3 regions of the Blautia sp. MSK.20.85 genome follow, and region 3 is predicted to be linked to each of the others. Evidence: predicted binding sites of a transcription regulator. Region 3 holds the regulator's gene; each other region holds the start of a gene.
The links. The regulator Rex, encoded in region 3, represses fermentation and respiration genes when NADH is low (regulators of the CRP and FNR family bind a similar motif). The targets are predictions, from matches to a motif close to ATTGTTAANTANTTAACAAT.
Positions count from the first base shown of each region.

Region 1 (6,908 bases), on a different contig from region 3:
TCTCATAGACAGATTTATCACTTGGTGTAAAAACATGTGCAAAAGAAAGCTCTTTTCCAGGTACACGCACCCGGGTCAGTCGAAGTCTTTTTCCCTTAAGGTTCTCATAATCATCATGAAACAGCCGCTCCAGCAGTTCTTCCTTCGTTATCCTTTCTTCCATGGTGCACTTCCTTATCTCTTGGTGATCTTGCAAACCACATATCCCAGGGTATCACGGAAATAGTCCACGATTTCTTCCATTGCTGTCTGCACATCGGAAATCTCTCCCGTTATGATCAGAGTTCCTGTAAAACGGTCTGCAAAACCAAGATATACATTACCACTCTTCACTGCGATATCGGATGCGATCACAGCAGACTCGGAAGGTGTCATATTCATGATTCCGATCGCAGATGATCCATAGTCCACCTGTGGATTCAGTCCAAGCTTCTGATATATGATCGGTGCCGGACCACCCATGATATGGGCAAATGTGATCTCCTTACCGGCTACGGTCTCCTGTACGATTCTGATCTGGTCTTTATGTTCATCTGCCATGATGATTCCTCGCTTTCAAAAATTTCGTAATATGGCATTGTCAAAATCAATACCATAGTTTTTTCAATCGATTTAATATTCGATAAGCCGGATTTTGTTCATCCGGCTTACAATTTCCCTACGATAAATTTTACTATTTATCCATTTTAATGTCAATACAATTCTTCTAAAACAAGGCAGAAAACAACGTTTTTAAAAATAAAAATCCACAGAAAACAACACTTGTTTTATATCTGTATAGAAAATCAGTCAGAAATTCTTATATTTCCCATTGCCACGATCATCGTTTTGCTCTCACACAAACAGTAAGCAACTTTCAGCAGGACCCAGACACAGCTTAAGTTCATCATACTCAGCTTCTCTCAGAACTCAAATGCCCTCTTAATGCTGTCATAATGCAGGAATTTTCCCTCAGCCGCAAACGCCCTGATCTGATCCAGAGTTGCAAACATATATCCGTCTGTTTCTTCAGTCTGAAGTTCCAGATCCTTATCCTGCACATCCATCACAAAACGGTACACATCCACAAAATAATTATCTCCCTCACCAGGATTCTCTCTTTTATAGGTAAAAAGATATCCTCCCTCTGCCTCTCTTACATCCAGTCCTGTCTCTTCTTTTACCTCACGGAGCACTGCCTCCCTGGATCCCTCACCTGCCTGGGCAGCGCCACCGGAAACTTCCCACCAGCCCGGAGCCCAGGCTTTTGTCATCACACGTTTGGTGATCAGAAAGGTTTTATCCGGCCTTGCAACCACGCCAAGGACTGTCAGATGATATTCCCCATCTTTCAGACACCAGTCATTCCGTTTCATGGTACGTCCCGTCGGTTTCTTATCTGCATCGTAAATATCCCAGAATTCCATTTTTCTATCTCCTGTCTTTATACAGTACACGGTAATACGATCTTATATTTAACCACCTGCAGCAGCAAATATAAATTACGGATATCTGCCCCGTCTCCCCGCATTCTGTATCTTTTTTATTTGTTATGATAACACGCTAAAGTCCTGTATGTAAACCCTGGAATCCTGCACTATTTTCCAGTCACTTTCCATCCGCTAAAAATCTATAGATTATTTTTATTATATTACTGGTATTATGAATTAGTTTTATAGATATTTTTGTTATATAATTAACACAAACAAACGATTCTATTAAAAAATAACCAGGGAGGTTTTTCCAGATGAAGAATGATTATCCGCATATTTTTTCCCCTTTAACCGTTAAAAATATGACTATTAAGAACCGTATTGTTATGATGCCGATGGGTACCAACTACGGTGAGCAGAACGGCGAAATGAGTTTTCTTCATATCAACTACTATGAGCAGCGTGCAAAGGGTGGCACAGGCCTCATTATCGTAGAGAACGCAAGCATCGATTCCCCGCAAGGTTCCAACGGTACTACCCAGCTTCGTATCGATCATGACAACTATCTTCCACGTCTTTTCAAATTCTGTGAGAACATCCACAGATATGGAACAAAGATTGCGATCCAGATCAACCATGCAGGAGCTTCCGCAATTTCTTCCAGGATCAACATGCAGCCGGTTTCCGCATCTGATGTTCCGTCAAAAGAAGGCGGCGAGATCCCGCGTCCTCTTTCCAGAGAAGAGATCCTTCACATTGTAAAGAAATACGGCGAGGCTGCAAAACGTGCACAGACAGCCGGTTTTGACGCAGTAGAGATCCACGCAGGACATTCCTACCTGATCAGCCAGTTCCTTTCCCCGATCACAAACAAGCGTACCGACGAGTTCGGCGGATCTGTTGAGAACCGTACCCGTTTCTGCCGCATGGTCATCGACGAGGTAAGAAAACAGGTCGGACCATTCTTTCCGATCATGCTCCGTCTCAGTGCAGATGAGCTGATGGAAGGTGGAAACACACTTGATGATACTCTGGAATATCTGGATTACCTTCAGGAAGAAGTTGATATCTTCGACGTTTCCTGCGGTCTCAACGGTTCCATCCAGTACCAGATCGACGCAAACTATCTTCCGGATGGATGGCGTTCCTACATGGCAAAAGCTGTAAAAGAAAAATTCAACAAACCGTGTATTTCCATGGGTAACATCCGTGACCCGAAAGTTGCCGAGAGAATCCTCGCTGACGGCGACGCAGATCTTATCGGTATGGGACGCGGCCTTATCGCTGATCCTGCATGGGTAAACAAAGTTGCCACAGGGCATGAGTGCGATCTCCGCAAATGTATCTCCTGTAACATTGGATGCGCCGGAAACCGTATCGGTGTAAACCGTCCGATCCGCTGTACCGTAAACCCGTCTGTTCTTGAGGGCGATGTATATAAGAAACTGCATGTAAACAAAAACTGCAACGTGGTTGTTATCGGCGGTGGTACTGCCGGACTGGAAGCTGCCTGCACAGCCGCAGAGGTTGGCTGCAACACCTTCCTTCTGGAAAAAGGCAGCGAGCTTGGCGGACTTGCATCTCTGATCTCAAAAATCCCTGCAAAGAACCGTCTGGCTGATTTCCCGCACTATCTCATGCACCGCGCAGAGCAGCTTGAGAACCTTTATATCTTCACAAATACAGAAGGAACACCGGAGAACATTCGCAAGTTCCATCCGAATATCATCGTAAGTTCCACCGGTTCCGCTCCTCTTCTGCCTCCGATCGCAGGACTGAAGGATCGTATTGACAACGAGGACTATAATATTTATTCTATTCTTGGTATGATCAACCACATTAATGATTTTCCAAAGGATCTGGAAGGCAAAAAAGTCGTTGTCGTAGGCGGCGGTGCTGTAGGTCTTGATGTTGTGGAATTCTTCGCAGACAGAAATGCAGACATCTCTATCGTTGAGATGATGGATCAGATCGGACGTGACCTTGATCCGGTAAGCAAGAACGACACAAAGGCCATGATGAAAAAACACAATGTACATCAGCTTACAAAAACTGCTCTCCTTGAGGTTAAGGATTCTTCCTTCCTTGTAAAAGGTGACGGCGAGCCTTATGAGCTTCCATTTGAATACGGTTTCGTATGTCTCGGAATGAGAGCCCAGGGACAGCTTTACCAGAGCCTTGCAGAAGAATTTTCTTCTGAGGATGTTGAGATCATGAACATCGGCGACAGCCAGAGAGCAAGAAGAATCATTGACGGTACCCAGGAAGGACGTAACATCCTTACCATTCTCGAGCAGAGAGGATACCTTTAATATCATCGCTATAACCTCCTGACGGGCATTTTCATATGTTATAAAGTCCGCTCCACGGAGTGTCTATAGATTTTCCACGTCTTCCTCCCGCTGCAGCCGTCCGAAGAACATCCGCAACTTCTTCAGACTGATGTGGCGGGAGGTTTTAAAAAAGTTACCCAAGATTTTTACCAATGAGAGGAGTTATTACCATGTCAGAAAGAATCACAGGACACACAGAGCTCATCGGTCTTATGGCTTATCCGATCCGTCACTCCAGCTCTCCTGCCATGCAGAACGAAGCTTTTGCAAAGCTTGGCTATGACTATGCATACCTTGCATTTGAAGTTGGCGCAGATGAGATCGAGGATGCTGTAAAAGCCATCCGTACTCTGAAAATGAGAGGTTCCAACGTTTCCATGCCGAACAAGACTCTGGTAGGCCAGTACCTTGACGAGCTTTCACCGGCAGCAGAAATGTGCGGTGCTGTAAACACCATCGTCAATGATCACGGCCATCTTACAGGCCACATCACAGATGGCATCGGATTTATGGCAGCACTGAAAGACAACAACATTGACGCCATCGGAAAGAAAATGACCATCGTAGGCGCAGGCGGTGCTGCTACTGCTATTGAGATCCAGGCTGCACTTGACGGTGTAGGCGAGATCGTGATCTTTAACCGTAAGGATGAGTTCTGGGACCGTGCCGTATCTACTGTTGAAAAGATCAACACAAGAACATCCAGCCACGCAGTTCTCTATGATCTCTCCGACCTTGACCAGCTGAAAAAAGAAATGGCTGACAGTTATATTTTTGTAAATGCCACAGGCGTTGGAATGAAACCGCTGGAAGGCCAGTCCGTTGTCCCGGATAAATCTTATTTCCGTCCGGAGCTTATCGTTGTTGACGTACCATACTCCCCTCTTGAAACCACTATGCGTTCCATGGCAAAGGAAGTTGGCTGCAAGACAATGAACGGCCTTGGCATGATGCTTTTCCAGGGCTCCGCTGCATTTGAACTGTGGACCGGCGAGCCGATGCCGATCGAGCATATGAAAGAGATTCTTAATATCAGATACGATGACTGATAAAATCCCATCCGTATCGGAAAGGACCATTATGAAAACAGTTCAGGTAAGAAATATCACAATCGGAGAGGGCAGACCGAAGATCTGTGTCCCGATCGTTGGACAGACAAAGGAGGATATCCTTCTTGAAGCAGGAACCTTCGAAAGAATCCCGGTGGATGTTGTAGAATGGCGTGTGGACTGGTTCGAGAATGTTTTTGACACAGACAAAGTTCTTGATGTGGCAAAAGATCTCCAGACCGTTTTAAAGGACACTCCGATTCTCTTTACCTTCCGTACTGCAAAGGAAGGCGGAGAAAAAGCAATCTCCAGCGAAGATTACAAAGCCCTCAACATGGCTGTTGCAAAAAGCGGCTATGTAGATTTCATTGATGTAGAAGCCTTCACAGGCGAAGAGATCGTAAAAAGCATGATCCAGGAAGCTCACAGCTATGGCGTAAAAGTCATCGCTTCCAACCATGATTTTGATGCAACTCCTGAGAAAGATGAGATCGTGCGCCGTCTCCGCATGATGCAGGATTATGGCGCAGATATCCCGAAGATGGCTGTTATGCCTAAGAGCAAACAGGACGTACTTACCCTTTTAAGTGCAACACTGGAAATGTCCGAGCAGTTCGCCGACCGCCCGATCATTACCATGTCCATGGCAGGAACCGGTGTTGTCAGCCGTCTCACTGGCGAAACCTTTGGTTCCGCCCTTACCTTCGGTGCCGCTACCAAAGCTTCCGCACCGGGGCAGATCAATGTCAACGAGCTTGAACAGGTTCTTGACATTATCCACAAAAGCCTGTGATCCTGTAACCTCCCATTGAAAGGATCTACGGCTTCGTTTAAGAAAGAACGTGAATTATAGACCAAATTTTAATCCCAATTAATGTAACAAATTTAACCAAATAGCAAATGCGGATGATTTTATCCGCTTTAATCCCATAATAGCAAATCTATTTTGTAACAAAAACAAATCTCATGACAAAAATAGGAACTGCGCTGACCCATCCAGTGCAGTTCCTATTTTCTTTTATCGCTTTACTTATTATTTCTCAGTTTTTTCCTCAATGACATTTTCCTGTGATTTTTTCCTTGGGTCCCAGTTGGAAAGGAAGATATTCAGTCCGAAACCAACAGCCAGAGCCCATGCAGATGCCCATGCAGTTCCCTGGGTTGCAAGGACAGCAGCCATAACACCTGCGATCATCTTGTCACGGTCTGTCTTACAGTAATCCATACCGATCCTTGCACAGACAAAGGCCTGGAACATCAGAGTGATGGAAGAACCAACTCCGAAGATCGGGCGGAAGAAACTTACAACTGGAATGATCAGCACACTTAAGAAAGTTGCAATACGGAAGGACGCCATACCGCCAAGAAGAGACTTCATGGCTTTCTTTCCTTCTTTGTAACGGATGGAGACAGATACGGTCATGCCAACCCATAACGGACCGGAAAGGGGCGGGAACGGTGCGATGATGGAAAGAATCAGATTTCGAAGTCCGCTGACCAGGTTGGAACGGCTGGAATTGAAATCAATGTACTCATCATCTCTGGACTGACGTGCCTCAGTAACCAGGGTTTCTGTGGTAACAAAATCACCAAATGCGATAACATAGCATACAAGTGCCAGAGGAAGCGCTTTGATAAACATGGAAAGCGGCGGGATTCCCACACCGAAAATACTTACCTGTGAGATGATCTCTTTAAACTGCGGGATCTTGATAAAAGTTCCAATCTCTAATCCCGGTTTGTCCAGCTCCCCCACAAGAAGGCCAACTACCATGGCGATTAGATACGGGAAAAGGTTTCCATAGCGGGCAACAAGATCCAGAAATTTATTGTTCTTTCTCTTCTCCTGGTATTTATCCGAAAAACTGATCAGGATCAGAAGGCCAACACCTGCGACGATCGCCAAGGGATATTTGTGCATATTGCCGCCCTCTCCCAGCTGACCTGCCATAACCGTAACCGGCGCTGCAAGAAGGATTCCACCCTTGACGGAATCCGGTACAGCATGGACAAATTTATCCGCAAGTTTGGTAACGCCCATAAATATGAACACAAGACCAACCAGCATCTGCAGGGCGATCATTGCCTGGATACGCTCTTTTCCCAGGGGAAAG
Region 1 covers NZ_JAAIUN010000008.1:74,751-81,658, forward strand. Annotated here, with positions in the region: gene G5B12_RS06555 (BMC domain-containing protein) at 1-163, opposite strand, end outside; gene G5B12_RS06560 (BMC domain-containing protein) at 175-540, opposite strand; gene G5B12_RS06565 (NUDIX hydrolase) at 903-1,406, opposite strand; gene G5B12_RS06570 (oxidoreductase) at 1,727-3,724, shown strand; gene G5B12_RS06575 (shikimate dehydrogenase) at 3,916-4,794, shown strand; gene aroD (type I 3-dehydroquinate dehydratase) at 4,826-5,587, shown strand; gene G5B12_RS06585 (hypothetical protein) at 5,828-6,908, opposite strand, start outside.
Region 1: the regulator Rex is predicted to act here: its motif matches at 1,664-1,683, upstream of G5B12_RS06570 (oxidoreductase).

Region 2 (6,908 bases), on a different contig from region 3:
CCGGTTCAGGCGGATCCTGGATAAATTATTTTTACAGAAGAGGGGGATTCGTTGTATTATAATAACAGCCAATGTGACAACATAACATATAATACATAAGACTCGAGGGATAAGGGTATGGAGAAAAAATCAACCATCAGTAAAAAGACACTGAAGATCATACTTGGGATCTGTATTGCCGCAGCAATCCTGGCTGTGGCCGGGTTATTTGGCTACACATACATGGCAGATCACAACACACTGGGCCGGAAAATTTCCGTGTGGGGAGTGGAGGTTTCCAGGCTGGACGCAAAGCAGGCAGAAGAAAAAATTGCTGCGGAATTTGAAAACCGGCCGGTATCTTTTCAGGAAAATGACAAGGAGGTTTACAGCATGACGCTCAAAGATCTGGGGTACAGCCTCAATGAGGAAGATCTTCTGAATAAGCTTACAGACCTTCAGAAACAGAGAGAAGAGAACCGGAAGATTTTTCCAAAGGAAGAAAACGTAAATCTGGAATGCCAGATGGAGGAAGATGAGGAGCAGGAAAAACAGGCTCTGGATCTTTCCAATTTCGGAACGGAAGAAAGAAAATCTTCCACCGATGCATCCATTCAGTACAATGAGGAGAAAAAAGAATTCATCCTTGTGAAACAGGTACAGGGCACGGAGATTGATCCGGATAAACTGGAGACCACCGTGGACACAAATCTGAATGCGGCATTTGATACAGCTCTTCTTGGAGATACAATCACAATCCCGTTGAACAAACATGTATATATCAGCCCGGCAGTGACAGCAACAGAAGATATGGAAAATAAAGTTACAAGTCTGAACAGTCAGCTGAAAAAATACCGGAGTACTACAGTTACATACACATTTGGAAGTGAAACGGTTGTGCTGGATGCAGACACCATCAGTTCCTGGCTGAAAGCGGAAGGTGAGACCTTGACTCTGGATGAAGATGCCATCAAAACCTATATCAGCGATCTTGCCAACAAATACAATACCATTTATGTTCCCCGTACTTTCCATACCTCAACGGGAACGGACGTGACCATTGAGGGGAATGAGTATGGATACCGGATCGACCAGGACGGAGAGTACGCACAGCTTGTGGAAGATCTGAAAAGTGGTACTGCAGTTACCCGTGATCCCGTTTACAGCAAAACCGGTTATCAGAGAAACGGAACTGACGATCTTGCAGGCAGCTACATAGAAGTCAGCCTGGATGCCCAGCATCTGTGGCTTTATAAAGATGGAAAGCTTGTGACAGAAACGGATATTGTCAGCGGAAAACCGGTGAAGGGCCGGGAAACATACCGTGGTGCATGGCCCATTGCCTATAAGGCAAGTCCTTTTAATCTGACCAGCGCGGAATATGGATATGATGTAAAGGTCAATTACTGGATGCCTTTTGTCTACGGACAGGGCCTTCATGATGCTTCCTGGCAGTCTTCTTTTGGGGGAAACCGGTATAAGACCAACGGAAGCCACGGATGTATCAACCTGCCAAAGGATCAGGCGGCACTGATCTATGAGACGATTGATGCGGGATACCCGATCATTATTTACTGATTGAAAAAGAAAACAGTCACCTGGTCTAAAGCCGGGTAATCTGGCCGGATGAGTCAGATAGACTGAGATTATATTAAAAAAGCTTCGGAGAAATCCGGAGCTTTTTTATGCCACAGGAAATTACAACACCGTGTCAGTAATGAGAAGAATTTTCAAAAGTGTGTTAAAAAAAACACAAGAAATTACCGGAAATGACTTGTAGAAATAAGAATATCGTGTTATGATGGTTCAAGAAATCGAGCTAATACACTTCTTAATTGCGGAGGAAGAGTGTTTTACCTCTTTTATTTGAGCACTTTTAAGAAAAATTCTCAAGTAAGTGTTAGTCAGGTTTCCTTTTTTTATGTATATATTGTTAAAAAATAAACAATATTTAGATAAAAAAGATGCATTTAAACCGTCAGATTTTAGACTAAGAAAGGATAATGAAAAGTATGAAGTACAGTTATTATCCGGGTTGCACCCTGAGAACAAAGGCCAAAGATCTGGATGAGTATGCCAGAGCCAGTGCCGCAGCCCTTGGGTTTGAGCTTGAGGAGATCGAGGACTGGCAGTGTTGTGGTGGTGTTTATCCGCTTGGCACAGACGAGATCGCCACAAAGCTTTCTTCCGTCCGTGCGTTAAACCAGGCAAAAGAAAAAGGCCAGGATCTGGTGACGATCTGTTCAGCCTGTCATCATGTGATCAAGCGTGTCAATGATGATATGAAAAATGTGGAAGATATCCGGACCAGAGCCAACAATTATATGCAGCTGGAAGCTCCCTATGAAGGAGAGACAACCGTTCTCCATTATCTGGAAGTTCTCCGGGACAGAGTCGGTTTTGATAAACTGAAAGAAAAAGTAGTAAATCCTTTTACCGGAAAGAAGATCGGAGCCTATTACGGATGTCTGCTTCTGAGACCTGGAAAGATCATGGCATTTGATGATCCGGAAAATCCAAGGATCATGGAGGATTTTATCCGTGCCCTTGGCGCTGAGCCTGTGATCTATCCTTACAGAAATGAATGCTGTGGAGGATATATATCCCTGAAAGAAAAAGAAATGTCACAGAATATGTGTGAAAAGATTGAAGAAAGCGCAGCAGGCTTTGGTGCAGATATGCTGATCACTGCCTGTCCGCTCTGCAAATACAATCTGAATAAAAATTCCGGAAATAAAATGCCGGTTTACTATTTTACAGAGCTTCTGGCAGAAGCCCTTGGCGTCAAAGAGGAGGTGGCAAAATGAGAGATAACCATTCTGCTGCGGAAAAAATAAAGGAGATCAGCGGGACCAATCCTCTGAAATGTATGAAGTGTGGCAAATGCTCTGCTACCTGCCCATCCTTTGACGAGATGGATATCAAGCCTCATCAGTTTGTGTCCTACGTGATCAATGAAAATATCGAAGCACTTGTAAATTCAGCATCCCTTTGGAAATGCCTTTCCTGTTTTGCCTGTGTGGAGCGCTGTCCGCGAGACGTAAAACCCGGAAAGATCATTGACGGGGCAAGACAGCTGGTTGTTCGGGAAAAAGGCGGAGACTATCTTTCACCAAATGAAATTCCGGAGCTTCTTGATCCGGAGCTTCCTCAGCAGCTGCTTGTAAGTGCGTTCAGAAGATACAGGAGGTGAGAAAGTGCAGAGAATCGGTGTATTTGTCTGTCATTGCGGAAGTAATATTGCCGCTACGGTAGACGTGAAAAAGGTTGTGGAGATCATTGCAAAAGAGCCAGGAGTTGTCCATGCAGAAGATTATCAGTATATGTGTTCCGAAGCAGGACAGTCCAGGATCCAGGAAGCTATCCGTGAAAAAAATCTCACAGGAGTGGTTGTCTGTTCCTGTTCTCCGCGTATGCATGAGGCAACTTTCCGTAAAGCAGCGGAAAAGGCCGGCCTGAATCCATATATGGTGGAGATCGCAAACATTCGTGAGCATTGTTCCTGGATCCACAAGGATATGCAGGAGGCTACGGAGAAGGCAGTGATCCTTGCAAGAGCAGCAGTAGCAAAGGTAAATTTAAACGCTCCTCTTCAGCCGGGAGAAAGCCAGGTTACAAAGAGAGCCCTGATCATCGGAGGCGGTATCGCCGGAATCCAGACGGCTCTTGATATTGCCGATGCAGGCTATGAAGTTGATATTGTGGAAAAAACGCCAAGTATCGGCGGAAGAATGTCACAGCTTGACAAAACCTTCCCTACTCTGGACTGTTCCGCATGTATCCTTACCCCGAAAATGGTAGAGGCTGCAGCTCATGAAAAGATCAATATTTATACATACAGTGAAGTAGAAAAAGTTGCAGGTTTTGTAGGAGATTTTACTGTTGATATCCGCAAAAAAGCGCGAAGTGTCAACATGGACAAATGTACAGGCTGTGGAGTCTGCCAGGAAAAATGTCCTTCCAAAAAGATCCCAAATGAGTTCAACAGAGGGTTGAACAACCGGTCAGCTATTTATACTCCGTTTGCACAGGCGATTCCAAATGTTCCTGTGATCGACAGAGAGCATTGCCTGAAATTTAAGACAGGCAAATGTGGTGTCTGCTCCAAAGTATGTCAGGCAGGAGCCATTGATTACGATCAGCAGGATGAGATCGTAACACAGAAATACGGAGCAATCGTGGTGGCAACCGGATTTGATACCATCAAGCTTGACAAATATGATGAATACGCATACAGCCAGAGCAAGGATGTGATCACATCTCTGGAGCTGGAGCGTATCATGAATGCTGCAGGACCTACAAAAGGACATCTTGAGCGCCTTTCCGATGGAAAAGCACCGAAGGAGATCGTATTTATCCAGTGTGTTGGAAGCCGTTGCTCCGATGACCGTGGAAAGCCATACTGTTCCAAGATCTGCTGTATGTACACAGCTAAGCATGCCATGCTGATCCGTGATAAATATCCGGATACCAATGTGACGGTATTTTATATTGATGTCCGTACACCTGGTAAAAACTTCGATGAGTTTTACAGAAGAGCAGTTGAGCAGTATAACGTAAACTACATCAAAGGTCAGGTAGGAAAAGTAATTCCGCAGCCGGATGGAACACTTCTTGTTCAGGGCTCGGATCTTCTTGATAATAAGCAGATCTTCAAGAAAGCAGATATGGTAGTTCTTGCAACAGCCATTGAACCGAATCCGGATGTACGTAAGATCGCTACCATGCTTACTGCAAGTATTGACACCAACAATTTCCTTACAGAAGCCCATGCAAAGCTTCGTCCTGTAGAATCACCGACAGCAGGAATTTTCCTTTCCGGTGTATGCCAGGGACCAAAGGATATCCCGGAGACAGTTGCCCAGGCAGGAGCTGCGGCTGTAAAGGCCATAGGGCTTCTTGCAAAGGATAAGCTGACCACCAATCCATGTACGGCAAAATCCGACGAGCTTCTCTGTAACGGATGCTCTACCTGTGCAAATGTATGTCCTTACGGAGCGATTTCCTATGAGGAGAAACAGGTCAACGATCACGGTATCCGTGAGACAAGAAGAGTTGCGGTTGTCAATACAGCACTTTGCCAGGGCTGCGGTGCCTGCACAGTAGCCTGCCCGTCAGGAGCCATGGACCTTCAGGGCTTCTCCAACAGACAGATTATCGCGGAGGTGGATGCAATATGTCGATAGAAACAAAGGAAGAATTCAGACCAAAGATCGTGGCATTCTGCTGTAACTGGTGTAGTTACGCCGGAGCAGACCTTGCAGGAAGCAGCCGTTTGAGCTATCCGGCGGATGTAAAGATCATCCGTGTTCCATGTTCCTGCCGTGTCAATCCCATGTTCATCCTCCGTGCCTTTGAAAAAGGAGCCGATGGTGTGATCATGTGCGGATGCCATCCGGGAGACTGTCATTACAGTACCGGAAACTATTATGCAAGAAGACGTATGACCCTTCTGTTTTCAATGCTGGATTATATTGGTGTGGAAAACGGAAGAACACGTGTGGAATGGGTATCTGCCGCAGAGGGCGTGAAATTTTCACAGACTATGAATGAGTTTGTTGAGAAGATCCATTCACTTGGTAAAAACGTGAGATTGGAGGATATAAGATGCAGGAGCTGATAAAACGTGCAAAAGAACTGCTTGCAGATGGCACGGTAGTCCGGGTTCTTGGGTGGAAAGCCGGAGATCTTGCCTTTAATCCGGAACCAGCCTATTTTGAAACACCGGAATCTCTGGAGGATTTTGTCTATGATGGATTCTGCGGTGCCAATTTAAGCAAATATATGATCGAAGCTTCCAAGCTGGAAGGAAAAACCATGGTCTGTCTGAAGCCCTGCGATACATATAGCTTTAACCAGCTTTTGAAAGAGCATCGTGTAGACAGAGAAAAAGCCTATATCGTAGGTGTTGGCTGTAAAGGAAAGCTGGATATTGAAAAGATTCGCAAAATGGGGATCAAGGGTATCCGGGGAATTTCCGGAGCAGAGATTACCGGAGATGCAGAGACATTGACTGTGGATACTGTTTACGGAGAAAAAACCTGTGCATACAAAGATGCCATGCTGGAACGCTGCCATGTATGTAAAGGAAAAGAGCATAAAATTTACGATGAACTGATCGGTGAGTCAAAGGAGACAAAGGACGCTGACCGTTTCGCAGAAGTTGAGCGGATCGAGGCGATGAGTCCGGAAGAAAAATTTGCATTCTGGCAGAGCGAGCTGAGTAAATGTATCCGCTGTAATGCCTGTCGTAATGTATGTCCGGCCTGCAGCTGCCGCAAATGCGTTTTTGACAGCAACAAATTCGACAGCGCCCAGAAGGCAAATGTGGATTCCTTTGAGGAAAAAATGTTCCATGTGATCCGTGCCTTCCATGTAGCCGGAAGATGTACGGACTGTGGTGAGTGCAGCAGAGTCTGCCCGCAGGGAATTCCCCTTCATCTGTTTAACCGTAAGTTTATCAAGGATATTGATGCGTTTTACGGTGAGTATCAGGCAGGCGAGGATGCGGAGTCAAAGGGTCCGCTTACCAGCTTTACCTTTGAGGATGTAGAGCCAGGGATCGTGGCAGAAAGGGGATAATGTATGTATAAGATCGCAGTAGAAAATCTGCCGGCATTATTCCGGAAAATTGCCGCAGACCAGGAATTATATTTACCGGTAAAGGTAAGTGAGCAGGTGAACTTCAAGGCATGGAGCGAGGATGCAGAAGTTTCCCTTGAAACACTGAAAACCGTGAAATCACCGAAGGATGCTTTTTTTCCACAGAGTGAAAATCTCTATACCTGTAAAAAAGATGGGAAAAATATCAGCATTGAACCTCAGGCGCTGAAAGACCAGAATTTTGTCGTATTCGGAATGAGAGCCTGTGATGTACAGGGTGTGAAGGTTCTCGACAATGTGTTCCTTGGGGATCCGGTGGATACTTT
Region 2 covers NZ_JAAIUN010000005.1:82,533-89,440, reverse strand. Annotated here, with positions in the region: gene G5B12_RS04350 (L,D-transpeptidase family protein) at 118-1,557, shown strand; gene G5B12_RS04345 (CoB--CoM heterodisulfide reductase iron-sulfur subunit B family protein) at 1,992-2,786, shown strand; gene G5B12_RS04340 (4Fe-4S dicluster domain-containing protein) at 2,783-3,172, shown strand; gene G5B12_RS04335 (CoB--CoM heterodisulfide reductase iron-sulfur subunit A family protein) at 3,177-5,165, shown strand; gene G5B12_RS04330 (hydrogenase iron-sulfur subunit) at 5,156-5,599, shown strand; gene G5B12_RS04325 (4Fe-4S dicluster domain-containing protein) at 5,587-6,561, shown strand; gene G5B12_RS04320 (4Fe-4S dicluster domain-containing protein) at 6,565-6,908, shown strand, end outside.
Region 2: the regulator Rex is predicted to act here: its motif matches at 1,909-1,928, upstream of G5B12_RS04345 (CoB--CoM heterodisulfide reductase iron-sulfur subunit B family protein).

Region 3 (6,908 bases):
AGCGCTTCTTCTGCGGTAGCCGTGGCAAATCCCCAGATATAGTCATAATCCTGGATCAGACGTGCAATAGCTCTGGCACCATGGCCATAACCGTCCGCTTTGATCACAGCAATGATCTTTGTCCCTTCTTTGACATTTTTATGCATTTCCTCAAAATTGTGAGCAATGGCATCCAGTGATACCAGCGCCTTGACTCTCTCGTATTTTTTCATGATTTTGACTCCTCTTCACATATCGCTAAAGCCCGGGGCAGATATGCGATGATATCTCCCGCCAGCATACTGCGTTTTCCTTTTTCTGCAGCTGCAAGATCACCGCAAAGTCCGTGAAGATAAACACCTAACGCGGCCTTTAAAACCATGGAGGGTTGTTCCTCCGTTTTCAGATACATACATAAGATCCCGGCAAGAAGTCCGGCAAGTACATCCCCGCTTCCTGCAGTTGCCATTCCGGAATTACCGGAAAGATTCAGATAAATATCATCTTTGCCGTCTGTAACAACCGTACATGCATCTTTCTGAACACATACCGTTCCTGTTTCCTTTGCATAATCCACAGCTGTCTGTGCGATTGTTTCCTGAATTTCTCCAATGGATCTGCCGCAGAGCCGGCTCATCTCTCCAATATGAGGAGTCAGGACTACATTCCCGCCCAAAAATTCCTTCCACTGCGGATGCATAGCCAGAAGATTCAGTCCATCCGCATCCAGGATCAGCGGTTTCTTCTCTCTGGCAGCTGCCGTAAGAAACCACTGTGCTCTCTCACGGCTTGCCACCGATGTTCCAAGCCCTGGACCGATGACGATCACGTCACACCAGGAAAGAAGCTGTTCGTTGGATTCTTCGTCAAACCTGCTGCATACCATTGCTTCCGGAAGAAGGATCTGCAAAGGAATCCTGTTCTCTTCCACAGTCTGGATCTTTACCATTCCCGCTCCGGTCCGAAGTGCCGCGCTGGCACTCAAATAAGCAGCACCACACATTCCTGCACTTCCGGTAACAAAAAGTATCTTTCCAAAAGTCCCCTTGTTCCCACCGGGATCACGTTCCGGAAACAGTTTCAGATCTTCTTTCTCCAGACATCTCGCCGATGCTTTTACAGCTTCCTGCTCATAGATCCCAATGTCAGCTATAACGATCTTTCCCGCATACAGCCTTCCCGGATAAAAACAAAGACCTCTTTTCCGGTAACCAAAAGTAACGGTAAGATCGGCACTGAAGGCAATTCCCATTTCCAGGCCAGTATCTCCGTTCACTCCTGATGGGATGTCAACAGCAATTTTTTTCGCCCGGGCACTGTTCATCTCGTGGATGATCTCAGCATAATGTCCCTCGATCGGACGCGCCAGGCCTACGCCAAACACGGCATCTACTATAGTAGTATATTCATCCCAGGCCGGGTTATTCACTTCCGGAACCTGATAACCTGTAGCGATCTTATACTGAAGCAACGTTTCCCTGGTCATTTTTTCTTTGTTTCCGGCCATATAAAATTCAGCCCGAACACCTTTCAGATGAAATAATCTGGCAATGGCAATACCATCTCCTCCGTTATTTCCACTCCCGCATACCACCAGGATCTTCTCGCTCTTCCCAAGATATTTCTCTGTTTCCTCAACTACTTTCAACGCTGCCCGCTCCATCAGAACTTCAGAAGCAACCCCGATCTTGTGGATCGTAGCATTATCCAGCTTCTTCATTTCTTCGCAGGTAACAATTTTTTTCATGCTGCACTTTGCCTCCCCTCTTTAACAGAGAAAGCTGCCGTTTCCGGCAGCCCGCTAAAATTTATTTCTCTACATGTTCCTGCCTGTATTTGCTCAGATTATAAGACAGTGTCATCAGGCTCTCAGAAAGATGCACGTTCTCTACGATCACATCATCCGGTGTCTCAAGATCAAGATGTGCAAAATTCCAGATTGCCTTGATTCCGTTCTCCACCAGAATATCTGCCATTTCCTTGGCCTTATTCTTCGGAAGAGTGAGAATTGCGATCTCTACGTTATTTTCTCTCAGGAAGAATGGAAGTTCGCTGAGCATCTGGATCTCAAGTCCGCGAACCGCAATGCCTTCCAGCACAGGATTTACGTCAAAGATTCCTACCAGCTTAAATCCCCTTTTCTCAAAATCCACATAATTGGCAAGTGCCTGTCCAAGATTACCGGCACCCAGGATGATCATCGGGTGGGCGATATCCAGTCCCAGGATCTTACCGATCTCTGTATAAAGATAATGTACATTATAGCCATACCCCTGCTGCCCGAAACCGCCGAAATTATTAAGATCCTGACGGATCTGAGAAGCTGTGGTATGCATCTTCTTACTTAATTCATTGGAAGAAATACGCTCTACATTGTCTTCCATCAGCTCTCCTAAGTAGCGGTAATAGCGTGGCAGACGCTTAATCACCGCTTTCGAGATTTGTTTTGTCTCCACGATAGTTTCCCTCCTTACTTTACACTAGGTTAATTATACCGAATTGACATTTTCCTGTCAATCAAACTTGTAAGTTATGTACAAATTTCTTCATATTTTTTTAAAAAATTGATTTTTTCTTTGAATTCCTGGCGGTTTCCGTTATAATAAGTGGAGGATTTTCCCTGTTTATTTACTATTCAGGGATAATTCTTTATACAGGAGGACAGTTTTTATGATTTTATCATGTCAGAATATATGCAAAGCTTTTGGCGAAAAAGTAATTTTAAATGATGCATCTTTTCATATTGAAGACCGGGAAAAGGCAGCTCTTATCGGATGTAACGGTGTTGGAAAGACTACTCTTCTTCGTATCATCATGCAGGAGATTTCCGCGGATTCCGGCACGGTAGTACTTGCCCGGGACAAAAATATCGGCTATCTTGCCCAGTACCAGGATATCCACGGACACCATACCATCTACGAAGAGCTTCTTACCACCAAACAGCATATTATCGATATGGAACGCCGTATCCGTAATATGGAGCAGGAAATGAATACCGTAAAAGGCGATGACCTGAACCGCCTGATGGAGACATATACCCGCCTCACCCATCAGTTTGAACTGGAAAACGGCTATGCTTACAAAAGTGAGCTCACCGGTGTCCTGAAGGGTCTTGGTTTCACGGAAGAAGATTACGACAAACAGATCGAGAAACTTTCCGGAGGCCAGAAAACCCGTGTGGCACTTGGAAAGATGCTTCTCTCCAAGCCGGATATCCTTCTTCTGGATGAGCCTACCAACCACCTGGATATGGAAAGCATCTCCTGGCTGGAAACTTATCTTCTGAATTATCCGGGAGCTGTTTTCATCGTTTCCCATGACCGTTATTTTCTGGATAAAGTCGTCACCAAAGTTGTGGAGATCGAAGCCGGACAGACACGTGTCTACAGCGGCAACTACTCCGCCTATGCCCTTAAGAAGGCGCAGCTGCGCGATGCCCAGTACAAGGCGTACTTAAACCAGCAGAGAGATATCAAACATCAGGAAGCAGTCATTGCCAAACTGAAATCTTTTAACCGCGAAAAATCCATCAAGCGTGCAGAAAGCCGCGAGAAGATGCTGGACCGTGTACAGCGTATCGAAAAACCTCTGGAAATCCAGGACCGTATGCGTATTTCCCTGGAACCGCGTGTATTAAGCGGAAATGATGTACTCCATGTGGAGGAACTTTCCAAATCCTTCCCGGGGCAGACCCTGTTTTCTGATATTTCTTTTGATATCAAGAGAGGGGAACGTGTAGCTCTTATCGGCAATAACGGAACCGGAAAAACAACGATGCTGAAGATCATCAACGGACTTATCGAGGCAGATGCCGGCAAGTTTTCCCTGGGTTCCAAAGTTCAGATCGGATATTATGACCAGGAACATCATGTTCTTCATATGGATAAAACTATTTTTCAGGAAATTTCCGACACGTATCCAACTCTTACCGAAACAGAGATCCGAAATATGCTTGCAGCATTCCTCTTTACCGGGGATGATGTATTTAAAGAAATCTCCGCACTTTCCGGTGGAGAAAGAGGTCGTGTTTCTCTTGCCAAGCTGATGCTTTCCGAAGCCAATTTCCTGATCCTGGATGAGCCTACCAACCATCTGGACATTGCTTCCAAGGAAATCCTCGAGGAAGCGCTGGTAAGCTACACCGGTACCGTCCTTTATGTCTCTCACGACCGTTACTTTATCAACCAGACCGCAACCCGGATCATGGAGCTTACCAACCAGGCCGTAGTAAATTACATCGGTGATTATGACTATTATCTGGAGAAAAAAGAAGAGCTGACCAGTGCTTACGCTCCGGGAAGTGACTCTTTGGAAGCGCCATCAGAAGAAAAGGCCGTTTCCGAAAACAAGCTTTCCTGGCAGCAGATGAAAGAAGAACAGGCCAAAAAAAGAAAGCGGGAAGCCGAACTGAAAAAAGTAGAAGCCCGCATTGAAGAACTGGAAACAAGAGACAGCGAAATTGATGAAACCATGGTTCTCCCGGATGTCTGTACTAACGTTGCGGAATGTACCAAACTGAGCCGTGAAAAAGCAGCTATCGCCGAAGAACTGGAAGAACTTTATGAAAAATGGGAAGAGCTGGCCTGATGGTCAGCTCTTTTTGCCGGTTGATCCGGCGCTACATCTGTCCGTTTATAACAGTTCCTTCAGAAGATTCTCTTCAAACTGAGGCACACAGGCAAGAATGTCTTCATTTTTAAGATAAGATGGTTCTTCACCTTTCCAATTCTTTACTACACCGCCGGCTTCACGGAGGATAACTGTTCCCGCGGAATAATCCCAGGGTTTCAGGTCACGTTCAATATATCCATGCTCTCTTCCGCAGGCAACATAACACATGTCAAGTTCTGCAGAACCGGTACGTCGGAAATCCCCGCATTTCATAAAAATGCTGTAAAAAATGGGAAACAGATTTCTGGCTTCCTCTTTTTTATAAGGAGTGGAACCATAGGAAATAACCGCATCACCAAAATCCGGAGTATCCGATACCTGGATCTTTCTGCCATTAAGATAAGCACCTTCCCCTTTTGCCGCCTGGAACATTTCATCAGTAAAAGGATTGTAAACAATTCCAAAAACGATCTCGCCTTTTTCATAAAGTCCCAGTGCCACAGCACTCATATGAAAATCACGGATCAGATTGGTGGTTCCGTCAATAGGATCAAGGATCCAGTAGGTTTCCTCCTTTGAAAGCCCCAGATTCTCTTTCTCTTCCGCGATCAGGGAAATTTCCGGAAAAACCTTTCCAAGTTCTTCTTTCAGAAAGTTCTGTACAGCCAGATCTACATTTGTCACATAATTGGCAGCACCTTTTATCATCACTTCTTCCTCATCCATCTCTTTCAGGATAAGATCTTTTGTCTGTTTTACAAGATCTGCCACTTTTTTCTGTTCTTCTGCAGAAATCATTCTATTTCCTCCTTCACCATAAGCCATTTCTGATCTAACGGATCAGTCTGCCAAGCTGCTGTTCGAAACATACACCATCATTACGGTCTGTTCCCTCTTCCACTGCGTCCCGGATAGAAGCAGAGATAAAATCCACTGCCATGTTTACACAGTTTTCCATAGGATATCCCTTCACCAGCCCCGCACTGAGTACAGAGGCAAAAAGATCTCCGGTACCGGAATAACTGCCACCTGTTTTCCCGGCGAATACCCAGGAGCACTTTTCTTTTTCCAGAACAAGATTTCCCATTTTCAGTGGCTCGTCCTCTTCCCGGTGATCCACTCCGGTGATCACGACCGCAGGAAGAGAAAATCTCTTTGCAAGTCTGTATCCGGTTTCCCTGATCTGTGCCAGCCGTTCCTCACCGGAAAAACTCTGAAATTCCTTCCAGATTTCTTCCATTTTATTTTTCCCATAAAGAAGGAGCAATGCTTCTGTCAGATTTGGGGTGATCACATAGGAACGTCTGGCCAGTTCCCGAAATCTGCTGCAAAGTTCTTCTGTATAGATGGGATAAACTGCTCCGTCATCTCCCATTACCGGATCTGTCAGGATCAGCGTATCCTCTCCTGCAAATGTATCAATAAATTTCAGGATCTTATCGGCCTGTTTCTCATCCGAGAGAAATCCCGTGTAAATTCCGTCCGGAACAAATCCTCGTTTTTTCCATTCTTCCATATATGGAGCCATATGTTCTGTAAAATCTTCACAGAAATAGGTTTCATAGCCTGTCTGATTACTTAAAACAGCGGTGGGAAACGGACATGCCTGCACTCCCATCACCGAGATCACGGGAATTGCCGCTGTCAGCGAGCACTTTCCCAGCCCGGAAAGATCATTGATCACTGCTATTTTCTTCATCTCACTTCTCCAGTCTTGAGTTTTTTTCTGTATTATTATAGAATGAATTGTCAGGTTTACGCAATCATTTTTGGAAGGAAATTATCATACCTATGTTAAATATATCCACAGAACACAAAAAAGAACATCTCTACCTGGAGGTTTATCATTATTACCGGAAACTGATCATGGAAGAACGTCTTCTTCCGGGCAGCAAAATGCCATCACTCCGTAAATGCGCCCAGGAACTGAAATTAAGCCGTACCACTATAGAAAATGCATATCTTCAGCTTGCGGCAGACGGTTATATCATTGCCAGGGCACAGAGTGGTTATTATGTCACAGACATTGCCACCAAACAGCATCCTGTCATCCTGGAAAAGCATTCCGAAAACATGGTTCCCTGCCTTTATGATTTTGCTTCTTCCGGTGTTGACCGGGAGAGTTTCCGTTTTGATCTGTGGCAGCGCTATATCAAAAGTGCTCTCCGTCAGGATAACCGTATGCTTTCCTACGGAGAACCCCAGGGGGAAAAAGATCTCCGGGAGGTTCTTTCAGATTATATCCGGGAACGGCGAAATGTGATCTGTTCTCCTGACGATATCGTGGTAGGTGCCGGACTTCAGAGCCTTCTCCAGAT
Region 3 covers NZ_JAAIUN010000003.1:19,059-25,966, reverse strand. Annotated here, with positions in the region: gene alr (alanine racemase) at 1-212, opposite strand, end outside; gene G5B12_RS02340 (bifunctional ADP-dependent NAD(P)H-hydrate dehydratase/NAD(P)H-hydrate epimerase) at 209-1,726, opposite strand; gene G5B12_RS02335 (redox-sensing transcriptional repressor Rex) at 1,788-2,435, opposite strand; gene G5B12_RS02330 (ABC-F family ATP-binding cassette domain-containing protein) at 2,650-4,566, shown strand; gene G5B12_RS02325 (inositol monophosphatase family protein) at 4,612-5,388, opposite strand; gene G5B12_RS02320 (pyridoxamine kinase) at 5,423-6,289, opposite strand; gene pdxR (MocR-like pyridoxine biosynthesis transcription factor PdxR) at 6,382-6,908, shown strand, end outside.